Regions from separate parts of the Paenibacillus sp. FSL M7-1046 genome, predicted to be linked through region 2. Evidence: a T-box and tRNA genes for the amino acid it is inferred to sense, from the RefSeq annotation. Region 2 holds a T-box; the other holds one or more tRNA genes.
What was found. A T-box is a leader RNA that pairs with one kind of tRNA and senses whether it is charged. The one in region 2 lies ahead of lysS (lysine--tRNA ligase), so its partner is inferred to be a tRNA-Lys.
Positions count from the first base shown of each region.

Region 1: it has a tRNA-Lys gene. The T-box ahead of lysS (lysine--tRNA ligase) is inferred to sense a tRNA for this amino acid. The anticodon was not compared.

Region 1 covers NZ_JBBOXB010000001.1:7,413,244-7,420,876, forward strand. The annotation lists gene NYE29_RS33295 (sensor histidine kinase) at 1-1,015, opposite strand, end outside; gene NYE29_RS33300 (response regulator transcription factor) at 1,012-1,695, opposite strand; gene NYE29_RS33305 (serine hydrolase) at 1,795-3,879, opposite strand; gene NYE29_RS33310 (carboxymuconolactone decarboxylase family protein) at 4,042-4,308, opposite strand; gene NYE29_RS33315 (tautomerase family protein) at 4,329-4,721, opposite strand; gene NYE29_RS33320 (LysR family transcriptional regulator) at 4,832-5,722, shown strand; tRNA gene NYE29_RS33325 (tRNA-Lys) at 6,028-6,100, opposite strand; gene NYE29_RS33330 (APC family permease) at 6,245-7,576, opposite strand.
Region 2 covers NZ_JBBOXB010000001.1:6,346,473-6,354,105, forward strand. The annotation lists gene NYE29_RS28185 (hypothetical protein) at 56-238, opposite strand; gene NYE29_RS28190 (metallophosphoesterase family protein) at 256-1,221, opposite strand; gene NYE29_RS28195 (NUDIX hydrolase) at 1,243-1,677, opposite strand; gene NYE29_RS28200 (FMN-binding protein) at 1,897-2,448, opposite strand; gene NYE29_RS28205 (YdeI/OmpD-associated family protein) at 2,761-3,330, shown strand; gene NYE29_RS28210 (hypothetical protein) at 3,419-3,598, opposite strand; gene NYE29_RS28215 (YebC/PmpR family DNA-binding transcriptional regulator) at 3,784-4,503, opposite strand; gene lysS (lysine--tRNA ligase) at 4,595-6,151, opposite strand; T-box leader at 6,216-6,479, opposite strand; gene NYE29_RS28225 (ABC transporter permease) at 6,664-7,233, shown strand; gene NYE29_RS28230 (5-methyltetrahydropteroyltriglutamate--homocysteine S-methyltransferase) at 7,305-7,633, opposite strand, start outside.

The DNA of each region.
Region 1 (7,633 bases), 1.1 Mb from region 2:
CATTGACCGCGGTGAAGGTCATCTGCATGGCCGTTCCTGATTGGGGCTCCGACTCTACCGTTAACCTAATCCCGATTTTGTCCGCGACAGTTTGAGCTAAATAGAGTCCCAGTCCAGTTGCCGCATTTTGAAGTCTGCCGTTCCCTCCGGTAAAGCCTTTATCGAAGATACGCGGCAAGTCCTGTGCGGCGATGCCCGGTCCTTCATCTCTAATCGTAAATCTGACAGGCCCAGCCTCTATGACTGTAGTTGACAGTACAATCATTCCGCCCTCCGGGCTATAGTTAACCGCATTCGTCAATATTTGCCTGATAATAAAACGGCACCATTTGCGGTCTGTTCTAACTAAAGTCTCTTCGCCTTCAAACTCAACAGCTATGTTTTTCTCCATACACCAGGAGCTAAGCTCACGTACTTCCAGTGCAGCAAGCCGCTGAATTCCCGTCTGTTCCAACACATAATCAGCCTCAAGTGTCGGCAAACGTGAAATGTATAATTGCTGGTCGATGAGTAAATGAATCCGCAGCCATTCCGATTCGATTTTACGCATCGCCGGATGGTCTCTGTTAGCATCTATGATTAACTTCACCGCAGTCAGCGGCGTCTTTACCTCATGCACCCAGGCAGCGATATAATCCTGCTCCATAGATCGGGCAGAATGGCTCTTCGATATTTTATGCCAGTACCAGTGGTCCACTGCCCGTAAGAGCTGGCTCGTCGCCTCCTCCTGATACAAAAAAGTTGACGGCAAGGTTTCAATCCAATCCTCGTGGATCCCTTCAGCCAGTTCTGCCAGCGCTCGCGGATACCTCGTTTCTTTGCGAAAACGCCACCCAAGGAAAACGATCATCGCCAGAATTAGCAGCATGTTTAAATAGAGCATCGAATTTCCACGGATGGAAATGCCATTGTCGATCCAGATCAGCAAATCTACAAACAACAATGAGAACAGGAAAAACACAATCCAGCTTTTCCTGTCATACAGATAGCGGAGGAATAAACGTTTCCCGCTCATAACGTACACGCCATATATCCAAGTCCTTTTTTTGTTACAATCGCTTCTTCCAGTTGAAAAAGCGCCAGCTTTTGACGCAGCCGCGTTATGTTCGCTGTCAGCGTATTGTCGTTGACGAAGGTCTCATCATCCCACAGCTTGCGGATCAGATCCTGGCGTAAAATCACTTTATCCTTCTCCTTGACGAGCACCACCAGAATAAAAAATTCGTTCTTGGTCAATAACACGTCCTGCCCATCCTTGCGGATCAGGCCACGCTTCATATCAATAATGGTGCCGTTCCATTCGATAAGGTCATCAGCTTCCTCTCTATAAGCATAGGTCCGGCGGAGAATCGCTTGTATTTGCGCGAGCAGCACGTCTATATGAAACGGCTTTTGAATATAATCGTCCGCCCCCATATTCATCGCCATCACCATATCCAGCGGATGATCGCGCGAAGATAGAAAGAGAATCGGCACTTTTGACACTGCCCGAATTTCCCGGCACCAGTGAAAACCATCATACATTGGAAGTTGTATATCTATGATGACCAGCTGGGGCTGCACTTTAATGTAGGTGCTCATCACATCATCAAATCGCTCCGGTCCCGTGACATGAAACGACCACTGCTCCAATCGTTCCTTTAAGGAAGCAAAAATGGCCTCATCATCTTCGATAATAAATATATTAAAATCCATATCGGCGAACTCCCTTCCGGCTGTTGCTCCTTCATCATACCATTCCGTGCTTCCATACAAAAAGGGGAGGCAAATGAATCGCCCCCCCACTGAATGAACTTATTGCGGAAGCAGCATCGTGAACAGCAGAGCCGCCAGTTCCTGCTTGTTCAACGCCCGCTGAGAGCCGTAATCGAACATGCCGTTCGACTCGGTCACCTCCGGTCCATGCAGCTTCCAGATGACCGCAGAGCTGACAGCATCGGCAGCCCATTTCGACGTGCCCGGTGCAAGGACAGCCGTGGAATCCGGCACCCTAATTCCCGTTACAGTAAGTAAGCGGCAGACGATAGCCGCAGCTTCTTCGCGAAGAATCGGACGGTCCGGTTCGAACATTCCGCTCCCTGTTCCATTCAGCATACCGGCCTCGACAGCGGCTTGAATATCCTTTCGGTAGGGAGAATTTTCAGTATCCTTGAATACAGACGGATTTGAAGATTCAGGGATGCTCCATATCGCGTTAAAAGTATGGATGAATGCTCCACGGTTGACCGTTTGCGTAGGCTCAAATGGCTGTGACAAATCATCCGTTAAGAACCCCAGTGACTTTAAGCTAAGAATGTAGCTGGCATACGGATGATCGGCCGCTACATCCGGGAATTCGGCTGGATCCTCCGGTATTTTGGCCGCATAGCTGTATAAATTAGAGTATTTCATATAAAGGATACGGCCCTCGGCATCCGCCTTGAAGGCTAAAGGATTCCCCTCCTCATCAACGAACAGCAGCTCACCGGTCTGCTTCAACTGGTGACGGCTAAGCATATCGCTCACTCTTAGGGTGCCATCTCCTGCCACTTCGACTTTGGTCAATAGTTTAATCCGCAAATCGGAGTACAGGCCTTCAAACTTGGCAAGGTCTTCCGCGGACTGTACCTTGAAACCCTTCGCTTCATACGGCGATTTGCCACTCGCATAATAATGATTCATAAAAGCGGTAAACAGATCGTTACGCAAACCCTGATTCGTATTGTAAGAAACGAAAACACCCGTTTTACGGTCAGGTAGAATCCATAGCAGCGAACTATAGCCCAGAATGTCGCCACCTTTGGAGATCACAGCTTCACCCTTCGTTTTGGCCGGAAGAACAGGCGATTCAAAGCCATATGTCATATCCGGCAAATCCGGATGGATGGCCATCTGGTAAGCCGACATTGCCTTCACCGATTCAGGTGACAGGATAACCGTACCGTCCGCCGCACGGCCATCATTCAGAAAAGCTTTCATAAACAATGCCATATCGGAGGCGGTCGATAACATGCTGCCCTCCGGCCATTCACTCGGCGAAAACCCATACACCGGAATAGCATTGCCCTCCGCATCATAAGAAGTTACGAGCCGGCGGGTCAAATCTTTGGTCATGCTAAAGCTGCTTGAAGTCATACCGAGCGGCTTAAACAGATGTTTTTGCACATAACTCCCGAAGGATTCTCCGCTTACCTTCTGCACAATGTATCCTTGCAGCCTGAAAGCAAAATTATCGTACATATAGGACGTTCCCGGCTTGCGAACAACAGGGGGGAACACATCGTAGATGCTTTCTTTTAAAGAAACCGGTTTCTGGGAAGGGTCAAATAAATAGCTGGCATCCGTAGGTTCGCGTACTTCAAAACCGGTCGTATGCGTCAACAGATGCTCTATCGTTACCGGTGTATCGAAGGGATTTGTTACTTTATAACCATCCAGGTACTTTTCAATGTTGTCCTGAAGCGAAATTCTCCCTTGATCGACAAGTTGCATAATGGCTGCGGCTGTAAATACTTTGGAAACAGAGCCGACCCGGAAGGTACCCAGGTTGGCATCTACCCGTGCCTTCGACGTTTTATCAGCTACGCCATACCCTTTGGAGACAAGCACCTTCCCGTCTTGAACGACAGAGATCGCAGCCGATCCGGCTTTTTGCTTGATGGCATCCCGGGCAAAAAATGCGTCAAGAAACGCCTCAACTTCCTTCGCATCACGGGGCCCGTTCTTTAAATCTCCCGGGGCAGCGCTGCTGAGTGCGGCAACTTGTTGGACCGAGGCTAAATGATCCGATGGCTCAGACGGCTGAGCATACGCGCTTGCTTCACCGGCAAGAGTCAGCAGCAGCAGAGCGGCCAGCATGCCGGAGGTGCGGCGGGTTTTGTTATTCCTATTCTTACTCAACGAAAATCCTCTCCTTGCTTCCCTTAAATTTGGGCTTAACCCAAGTCAGATCGAACAGGCAGTTCCAACCAACACATTAATTGTATGGTTAAGCGCAAACCCTGTCGTTCGATCCAGGTGATAAGCAGGAGGGGGTTTGTTACATTGTTGTCACTTTGGGAATCACTTTCTAGCGAGATGAGTTATCGCTTCGATCAATTCTTCCTCGGATAGACCGTTCTCCCGGGCCAGACGGATATGAAAGGGCAACTGCCCGGTAAGTCCACCAGCGACTAGCGCCGATACCGTAAGGAGACTACGTTCCCGAAGCGATAATTGCTCTCTCCGCCATACCTCCTCGAAGAGCACTTCTTCCGAATAGCGGGCAAACGCTGGGGCAATCTCCCCAAAGGTTTCAAGGGCTTTCGATGCAATTTTACGATGCTTCATTCCAATCCCCTCCTTTCCTTCTATGGACGTTCAATCATTTGTGCGATGCCATTGCCAAACGTCCAGTCCTCAAATTCCGTATCGACCAGCACGACGAAGACGTCTTCTTTCCTGATGTGGAGGGTGTTCGACAACTGTTGAGCCAACTTGCTGTAAAAACTCTTTTTTTGCTCCGTGCTTCTTCCGGATTTGAGCGTGATTTGAATAAAGAGCAGTCCATCCGTTCGCTCTATGTTCAAGTAATTTGGACTATAATAAAACTCACTTGCTTTGTGTGCATGGAATACTTGAAAAAAATCATCTTCAGGTACGTTAAAATGCTCAACCAGAGCACTCATGATATCACGGCTAATATTGGGTAATTGCTCCGCATCGTATTTATTTTCCAAGTAACTTACCCTGACGAATGGCATGTTCACTTCACTCCTTTAGCGATTTACCCTTATTGTACTCCCCACCTCTTATTCTGTATAATTGAATTAAATGATATAAAAATTCAATTTTTCCGATGGAGATATAGACTATGGACTTAAAGGAACTCACTACATTTCAGACTATCCTTCAAGAAGGAAACTTCTCCAAAGCCGCCGCAAAACTGAACTACGCACAATCTACGATTACGAACCAGGTTCAGCGGCTGGAGAAGGAACTGGGCATCAAGCTTTTCAAACGAGGCTGGGATTCAGAGCTTACCGCTGCCGGGCAAATATTTGCAACAGAGATCGACAAGCTGATTCAACATTGGAACTATGTAGCAGAACAGGCCAAAGCTTTGCAAAAAGAGGAGATCGGCACTCTAAGTATCGGAGGGCTGGAATCGTTAACAGAGCAGGTACTGCCAAACTCGCTAAAGCGGTTCCGCGACTATAAACCCAATGTATCCTGCCACTTCGTAATCGGGAACACAGCCTCCCTGTCCCGTTCACTGCTTCAGAATGTATTGGACTTTGCCCTATGCGGAGAACCTGCCGAGGCGGCTTCGTTTCACTTTGAGCCACTGTACAACGAGCGTATCTCTTTCATCGCAGTGGACAACCACCCGTTAGTGGGGAGAGACGGAATCCCTTTTGAGGAATTACTGGGTTATCCAATCATTTCCGGGGGAACTACCTGTTTATATTATTCGCGGTTATCGAAGCAATTTTCCCGTTACACTGAAACTCCATTTCTGTATACAGTAAGTCAAATCTCAGCCATTGCGGGGTTCGTCCAGCAAATCCCTTCCTCCATAGGAGCCGTTCTCGATTCTACGCCATTACCGCCAAATGTTGTGAGAATCCAAGTTGAACTGAAGGATTCCGCCATTCCGGTCGGCCTGCTGCAAGCACGCAATGATGAGTATATCTCCTCTTCCAAGAAGCTTTTGATGCAATATATAAAAGAAGAACTAGAGCATGATCGACGCCGAAATTAAACGCAAAAAAACACGCCGGTATTTGACGTGTTTGGTTCGCTTGTCCGATAAGAGCAAGTGCCCTTGGAGTCGCTTTGTATGTGCCGACCGCCCTCTCGCAAAGGATGCGGTCTATCTCTGCCCGTAATACCTTAAAGCCGCCGCCCTTAAAAGCGGCTATTGCCTAGAGAGTCGTGTTGACGCACGGCTCTCTTTGCATTGTACGTCTTTTCTATCCAAACTATACCACGATTCAAAACCAAATAAAAAGCCACTCCACTACCCGAACAGCAGAAAAAACGGCATCTCTGCCGTTTTTTCTGTGATGGACTCTCAGGGACTCGAACCCTGGACCAATTGATTAAGAGTCAACTGCTCTACCAACTGAGCTAAGAGTCCAAATAGATGTCTAATTATTCGAATTCCACTAGACTAGAATCTTTCAAAAAAAGAAATCATCTTTAAAAGACGCTTTAATATCATATAACTTTATATTTCTTCTGTCAAGAAAATTATTACTCAAGTTCTTTCATTATTTTAAAACTACCGGTTTTTGCGGGACAGCACATAGTAGACCGGGAGTCCGGCCAGCGTAATGCCGATACCCACAAGAGAACGCAGCGGATCACTCACAATTGTGCTGGCCAGAATATAGATCCCGCCTGCCACCCCTAAGATAGGGGTAACCGGGTAGAGTGGCACACGGTAACGTCCTTTCTCCTGCGGCAGTTTTTTACGCAAGATGAACACACCAAACACACCCATTGTAAAGAAAATCCACAACACAAACACCAGCAAATCCGTCAGCGTATTAAAGGTTCCCGAGAAAATATAGATGACCGCCAGCACACTTTGAAAAATGAGCGCATTGGCTGGAGTCTGGAACTTGGGATGGATGCTTCGGAGTACCCGGGAAAAAGGAATCTGATTCTTCTCCCCCATTGCCTGAGGCACCCGCGCCGCGGTCATTAAATACCCATTCAGCGCACCAAGTACAGACACGATAATCCCCGCAGTAATGAAAGCCCCGCCGCCGCTGCCAAACAAAGCCTCGGCTGCATCAGCCCCAGGAGTCTGGGAAGAAATGATCTGATCGTAAGGCAGCGCCTTGAAAATTGCAATATTGAACAACACATAAACGGCGATCACGAACATCACACCAATGGAGATGACCTTCGGCAGGGTCTTGGCCGGATCTTTGATTTCTCCTGCCATATTGGTCACGCTGATCCAACCGTCATAGGCCCATAAGGTGCCCAGAACCGCCGCCCCAAAGCCCGCACCAGTCGCAGTAGCTCCAATCCCTCCAAAGCCGGGAGCCAAATCCGAGAATAAACCTACTCCTACGATACCTGCAACCGGAATCAGCTTCCCAACAGTCGCAACCGTCTGAATAATACCGCCGAATTTGGTCGCAATGACGTTCATGAGGAGAATGAATGCCAGAATGGACACCGCCAGCAGCTTCTGCTGCCATTGATTGAGCGGCAAAAAGTATCCGGAGTATGTGGCAAACGCTATCGCCAGCGCCGCAACGGAGGCCGGATAGGAGATTACAGCCTGCACCCAACCCAGCAAATAACCGAATACCCCGCCGTACAGTTCACCTAGATAAGTATAGAGACCTCCTGACTTAGGAATGGCGGCTGCGATTTCCGCCACGCTCAGCGCCGAGGCCAGCGTTATGATTCCTCCAATCCCCCAGGCCAAAATACTCATCCATGGCGTACCGGCATGATTCAGCACAATACCAGGCTTCAGAAAAATCCCCGATCCGATGATCATCCCCACCACAATGGCCAGAGCTTCAATGAATGTTACAGTTTTTGTTAGCGGCTTCGTATTCATAGTGAAATTAAAAGTCCTTCCTGTCACGAAATTATAGATCTCCCGGTTGTATTATATGTATTGGGGAACCGCAGAACCTTCACC
Region 2 (7,633 bases):
AGCTACCTAATGAGTCAACCGCTTATTTCCTTAGCTCCGCATACCTTTGTCAGCCTCAGATATACTTCTTCGCTCCATCCATATCCTTGAAAATACTAAATTTATCGAATAGCACTCCTTGATGATCGATCGCGCGAATTTCCAATTGTTGTGGAGTTACTGCTACTTGCAGAAAATGCGGCACTGCCAGCGATTGTGAAGTGAACCATTCCCGCTTGGGCAGCAGCCACTCTGGCATTGCACCGGCTCCCCCAGCTATGACATATACGATCCCGTCCTTGAAATCCAGCCTGCCGGAGCGCAGCGGATAACTTCGTTCATACACAATCGTATGGGAACTGAGTACAAGATCCACACTATGCTGCTCCAGCAATGGACAAAGCGCCCGCAGTGCTTCAACCTGATAACCGCGGATACATAAGGAGAATAGTGAAAGTAGACAATTTTCCATTTGGCCGAAGTGTTTTGCAGATCTTGAACCAGAAAATCATATTGCGCATTTCCTGCCTGAAATTTTCCCGAGCTGGCAGGATAAGTATCATTGTTTATGAAATCCGTGCTGTCCAGAGCAATAAAATGAGCATCTCCATAATCAAAGGAGTAATAATTCTTCGGAGCGGTAAAAGCAAAAAAATCATAATACCATGAGCCTCCGTTCTCATGATTGCCCAAGCAGCTAAAGCTGGGGGTGTCTTGCAGCAGCTCTTTTCCGGGACTGAAAAAATACTGATCCCAATCGGCATAATTTGTTCCATCGTTAACAATGTCACCGATAAACAGGCTGAAGTCCGGACGGTACTTTTTCATCTGTGCAAAGATGCTGTTGTTGATCTCACCGCCTGTGATATCAAAACCGCTGTAGCCGCCGGTTTCACTGGTTACTGTAAATGAAAACGGCTCTCCTGGCAACATAGCTGTCTTAAAGGGAAATGGCCCTGCTTCTGCCGCCTCCTGCTCATTCTGAGAATACACCTTGTAGAAATAAATCGTTCCTGGCTCCAGTCCGCTAACCGTAAGCTGATGGATTAGGGAATATCCTGAATTCTCAGCACTGGCAAGGATCTGTTCCGGCTGCTTGTAGTTTCCTTGATAACCGCTATGTATACGTTCCGCCCTCATCACTTCCACTCTGGATGTTGCAGACTTAGAGGTTTCCCACATGAAGGTCATAGACTCTTCGGTCGGCCACTGCAAATAAGGCCCCTTTATCATAGTCAGCATTAATTCACTCCTCTCTCATCTCTACCTCCACCCATGTTCCGAAAACCATACTCCCTGCCTGTATTGGTCCAGCGCCTGACCGGCAACTGGCAGAAGATTAGCTGGCAGCCGGTCTAATGGAAACCAGCGAAGATCATCACATTTGTGGGGTTCAGCGTTGCTAATTTCACCTGACCACTGCTTGGCGATAAAGAAAAAATCAACCCGTTCGTCATGGGAGGTTTTAATATGCATTACTCCGGTCATTTCTAAATCCCCGTGAGCAATTACAGCGCCGCATTCTTCCTGAACCTCACGAATTGCGGCGGTCATTACCCCTTCACCACGTTCCAGACGTCCCGCCGGGAGCGCGTAATATCCATCATCATGTCCCGTATTGAAGCGCCTGAGGAGCAGCAGCTGCTGGTTTCTAATCATAAAAACATGTACAACACTTAAGAGTCGGAATTCAGACATTCTAAGGTGCACCTTCTCTCTTTAGTTATATTATAGGAACATACGTTTGTTAAAAGCCATGTGAAAAATATAGCATAAATAATCCCACTTATCTACTTCATCTATAACTTAGATACGGCTTGGCAGTTGATAAGGGCTGTGTTCTTTACCTAGAATTAAAAACTCCTTCACAGCAGCAGCCGTGAAGGAGTCTAGTATTCATCTATCGAAGCGAATGTGTTATTTGGCAGCTTTGGCTGCGTTCAAAATAGCCGTTAAGTAACCCTTGGTATCCACCAGCGTAGCCCCGCTGACGGCATCCACCATTTCTTCTTTGCTCTTCTTGGCGAGCGTGGCTTCAAGCGATTTAATCGTCTTACCTGTCGCAAATTTCTCAACAGCAGCTAAGTTTTTGTCATAAGCAACTGTGGATTTGGCTTCTTCTTTCATATGATCACTGTAATATTTGTTATTGGCCTTCTTGGAGGCCAGAACCATTGCAGGATCTTTATAATTTTGTCCGAAATCGGCATCGGAGTTAGGAACTCCCTTGGCCACATCTGTGCTAAGGAATTGATAATCATCCAGCGAGGCAGCCACGATTACACCGTTTTGAACAACGGCAACAGCTACGGTGAAGCATTTCGTGCCATGTGCTGCCGCTTCTACCCGGCCTACCTTGAGCGGTGCACTGGCGGCTGAAGATACATCATTCAGCACGTTGCTGTTGCCTACTCCTACAACTGCTAATGAAATACCAGCTACCAGCAATAACTTTGTTACCTTTTTCACAACCATTCCCCCAGTCATGTTATAAAAACGCTTACAATCTATATTTATCAATTTTCGCCCATCAAGTCAGTTACAAATGTTACTAATAAAATGTAAATACATGGAATGATGTACGTCTTTAACCGAAGCCCGGAAGACTGTAAGATTGTTTAGATGATCACTGTAAGGTCGCTATTTCTGAGAACAGAAAAATCCACCTTTCTACTGCTTGTAAATTTTTTTGTAGCATGACCGCAAACTAATACGAAAAATAAGCCGCCTTTGCTATGATGGAGAGGTATGAATACTAGGAAAGGAGAATATTTTTCATCTATGGAAATTAAAAATCTAATTACAGCAATATCGAGAGAAGCGTTAAGGGTTTGGCTACAGGAAAATGGTAAGACTGAAAAACATTGTTGGGTCGTAGTGAGTATGTCGCCAACCCCAGATAGGCTGCTATACTTGGACGCGGTCGAAGAATCTTTATGTTTTGGATGGATTGATGGAGTCAAAAAGAAAATTTCTGAAACTGAGCTGGTGCAGAGACTGTCTCCTAGAAGCAAAAGAAGTTCTTGGACTGAATTGAATAAAGAACGTGTCCGCCGCCTCGAAAAATTGGGGTTAATGACTGATGAAGGAAGAAAGGTACTTCCTGATATGGACCACGATTCTTTTAAAATAGATAGGGTTATTGAGCAAAGGCTTAAAGAGGAAAGGCAAGTGTATGAGAATTTTTTGGCACTTCCAGCTCTTTATCAACGAGTTCGGATCGACACGATACAATGTAATATTAAGCAGCCTGAATTATTTAAGAGTAGATTAGACAAATTTATATTAAACACTAAAGAAAATAAAATGTACGGTCAATGGCATGATAATGGACGCCTTCTGGATTATTAAGAGGCGCTAGATCAAATGGTGTATAAATGACAAAAAAAGCGGCAGAATATCTTCTGCCACTTTTCTTGGTGCTACTCAAGTGGAAGGATCACTTATACGTGTTTTGTTCATTTTTCTTATAAGTCGTCCTATCATCCCGGAGCGACTCTTTGCGGTTGTCGAGTTTTTTCTGCTCTCTTTGCTGGGCTTCCTGGCTGTTGACGGGTGCATTCTCCAATTCTCCCACCGTATTGATCAGGTTTTTATCCGGCGTTGTTTCATGCGGCACTGTGTTGCCTCCTTTAAGTTGGATACTTATTAGTGTTCCAGCTTATTTTGGCATTTCCACAGCCAGATTATTCTTTCCAGCGCCCCCTAACAAAATAACCCCACATAAAGATTGCTGTCTCATATAAAAAAACGGCCAGAGCAGACAAAACATCTGCTGGCCGTCTTCGGATGAAATCAGTGCTGCTATTCTTCGGAATCTACATTATGATATACCTGCTGTACATCATCCAGTTCTTCCAGAGCATCAATCAGCTTCTCAAATTGAGCCTCGGCATCTTCGTCAAGCGCGACATAATTCTGTGGAAGCATGGTTAGTTCTGCCACGGTGAAATCGGTTATGCCTGCATTGCGGAACACTTCCTGTACCGCATGGAACTGGTCCGGTGCGGCATATACAATGACAGCCTCGTCCTCTTCCAGAACATCGCGAACATCCAGGTCAGCTTCGATCAGCATTTCCATCACTTCATCGGCAGATTTGCCTTCCAGACCGATAACGGCTGTTTGATCGAACATATACGTTACCGAACCACTGACACCCATGTTGCCGTTATTCTTACTGAACGCGGAACGCACCAGAGGGGCTGTACGGTTAACATTATTCGTGAGCGCATCAATAATGATCATTGAGCCGCTTGGTCCGAAGCCTTCATAACGAAGTTCAACATAATTCTCATCACCGCTGCCTTTGGCTTTTTCCAAAGCACGGTCGATAATGGCTTTCGGCACATTGTACGTTTTGGCGCGTTCCAGAACAACCTTCAACGCCCGGTTTGATTCCGGATCAGGTTCGCCCTTCTTCGCGGCTACATAAATCTCTACCCCAAACTTGGCGTAGACCTTACTTGTATTGGCATCCTTCGATGCTTTCTTTTCTTTAATATTATTCCATTTACGACCCATATAGTTTCCGCTCACTTTCCAACATTAATTATAAACAGTCGACTTCTATTATACCTCTGATCGAACGATCACGTAAAGGGCAGCCCATTTGCTAGGAAAAGTCTAACAAATCCAGTAATTGTCCCGCTCCCAGCACCTGAATTAACACGGGAATCCGCGGTCCCTCCTGTTGATTGAGAGTGAATTGATAGATGATTTTAAACAAACGTTTTTGATTGTTTTTCATTATTTTTTTGTCCTTATCGTGACAAATTGCGTAAATTTCCGTCATCAGCTCTTGTTCATTCATTCCTTCTCTTCGCAGTAAGCTGCAAAAATCTTTAATCCATTCCTGTTCGCCGGGCTCTAAAGTCTGATAATAGGCGATGTCAGGTTCAGTATTCACTGTAATCATACGCTGCGGAACCCATTGTCTGATCCAAAACTCCGCACGGTTTGCGGTTTGTTGGAGCAGCTCCTCGTTATGCCCTCCACCGTTACGTGCCATTATCTCCTTTAGCAGTTCGAAATCGAAGTCCACAAGCGGCAAAATACCGGAGACCTGACTGAAGCTTGGGGCCTTGGCCTCTGTAACATGGTGCATGGACAGCTCCAAAGCAGCTTTGATCTCTTCAGGGAGCGCTGGAGACGGGTAGGCTTCACGAAAACGCTCAAATTCCGCATAATTTCGGAGCACATCTTCATCCATCCCAATATGAAAAGCGGCATTCGGCTGATATTTTGCGAACAGAAACAATAAATTCTCCGGGGTATACACTTTCAGAAGATCCGCAGGCGTGTAATGATTTCCCGACGAGCTGGACATTTTGGCGTGGCTGCCTTTGATGCTGATGAATTCGTAAGGCACGTAATATGGCGGTTTATTCTCAAAGATTTGTGCGGAAATCACACTGGCTACGTTGAAGCTGCCTGTTTCAGAGGAATGATCGCGTCCACCGGGCTCGCAAGCTACCCCTTCCATTCCCCAGCGCATCGGCCAGTCTATTTTCCAATGCAATTTGATTATAGCAGCCTCCGGGACAGAGACAGCGTTATGCTGACCACATGTACATGTATAGGTTAGTGTTTCTGCCTGATCGTCAAAATCCACAACCGTAGTGCTATCCTTTCCGCATTGCTCACAATATACATGAACTGGATAAAAAGCGGCTCTGTCTTCTGCACTGGCTTCCCCTGTTTTAAATGACATGAAAATATCGTAAATCTCCCCTCTGCGGCACAGCGCTTGAAGGATGGCCGGATTGTAGCGGCGCGACTGATACTCCCTGCTCTGATAGATGAACTCGGGTGTAATCCCAAATGCCATCAGCGCTTGTTCAAATTCTTGCTCGAAATGCTCCGCATAGGAGGAATGGCAGCCAAAAGGACACGGAACCTTGGAATAAGGCAATCCAATATATCGTTCAAAGCCTGGATCTACATGATTAGGAACCTTCCGGAAACGGTCGAAGTCATCCCATGAAAAAATAAACCTCACTTCTTTGCCCGCTTTTTCGAGCGCTTTGCTTACAAAATAAGTCGTCGCGATCTCCCGGAAATTCCCGATATGTACCGAACCCGACGGGCTGATCCCCGAAGCACACACAAAGGCTTGCTGCTCAGGATGCATTTCAATTAACTGACTCGCTATTTTTTCTGCCCAATGCATAACCAATCACCTCTAATTTTTTAGTTGGAAAAAGCAAAAAAGCTCTCGTCCGCAAGATTGTCATCTTGAGGACGAGAGCTATAATTAGCGTCGTGGTACCACCTCTGTTTGCGAACAGGTTACCCTGCTCACCTCTTCGGGTACGGCCATTACGCTTATACCCTATCTCTGTAACGGGAGATCCCGTCATACCATCCTTGAGCAACCGGCTCAATTCTGTATGAAGCTCGGAGACTTTATTCGTTGGAATCATCGCTGCTCCATTTCACCAGGCTGGAGCTCTCTGTGAACAATACGTTCCAATTACTCTTCTCTTCATTGCTGTTGTTGATGTAAGTTATTGTAAGCCATAGTAACCCGGTTCGTGTACATCTGTCAATAACATCCGTTTGATGAATAGGTATATCACCATAAATGTGCTGATATCCCCTGTTATTTACCCATTTCAATCAACTGCAAGTGCCATATATATAAGTTGAATGAGGTAAACACCTACACTTAGGAGGGATATCATGTATAAACCGATACGCAAAAAAAATTTCAGAAGAAGACCTTTGGTCATAAAAATCCAAAAACATAAAAGAGTTGAACCGAAAAGAATAAGACCTCTGGATATCTGGAGCACGATCCGTCCATCGGCTTTTAGGGCAATCGGTGCCCCTAACAGCGTTGTCAGCATAACTAAAGCAGATCAGCTTACCAAAATTCCTTTTCCTGTGGTTCAATTCGATTTATGCGGTGAATATGATCCTCTCCACTCCGTGTTTATTCCAAAAACTTCAGGCGTTTATTCCATCAGTTCATTGATTGCCGTCAATCCGGTAAACCCTACTGTCAATTATGTCATTGCACTTGTGATCCTGGTGAATGGTATTCAATCTCCTAATACACCGGTAGACAACGATTTTTTCGGCACCAATGTAAACAGAAGCAACGCTACAAGTGTTTCTACGATCTTGAAACTGAACGGCGGCGATCGGGTTGAAATCTTTGCCACCACCACAACTCCAGGCTTTATAGATCAATTTTCATTTGTTGTCACGACTTCTTTCGAAGCTGCCAGATTCCCGTCTCCTTGCTGACTCGCAAATCTGCACTAAGAGACCGCTCCTAATTTCAGGAGCGGTCTCTTAGTGGGTAACTCGTATTCTGTTCAGATCCAGACTTCATTAGCGGTTTCAATAACCAGGCGCAGCTTATCCCACTGCTCTTCCTCAGTCAGCATATTGCCTTCCTCCGTGGAAGCAAATCCGCATTGCGGACTCAGACACAGCTGCTCAATATTCACATATTGGGCGGCTTCTTCAATTCGGAGCTTAAGCTGCTCTTTACTCTCAAGGCCTCCATGTTTGGTAGTCACCAGCCCCAGTACTACAAATTGATCACGGATAAACCGCAGCGGCGCGAAATCACCGGACCGTTCATTATCGTATTCAAGGAAAAAAGCATCGACCTCTGCCTGAGCAAACAGCACTTCGGCAA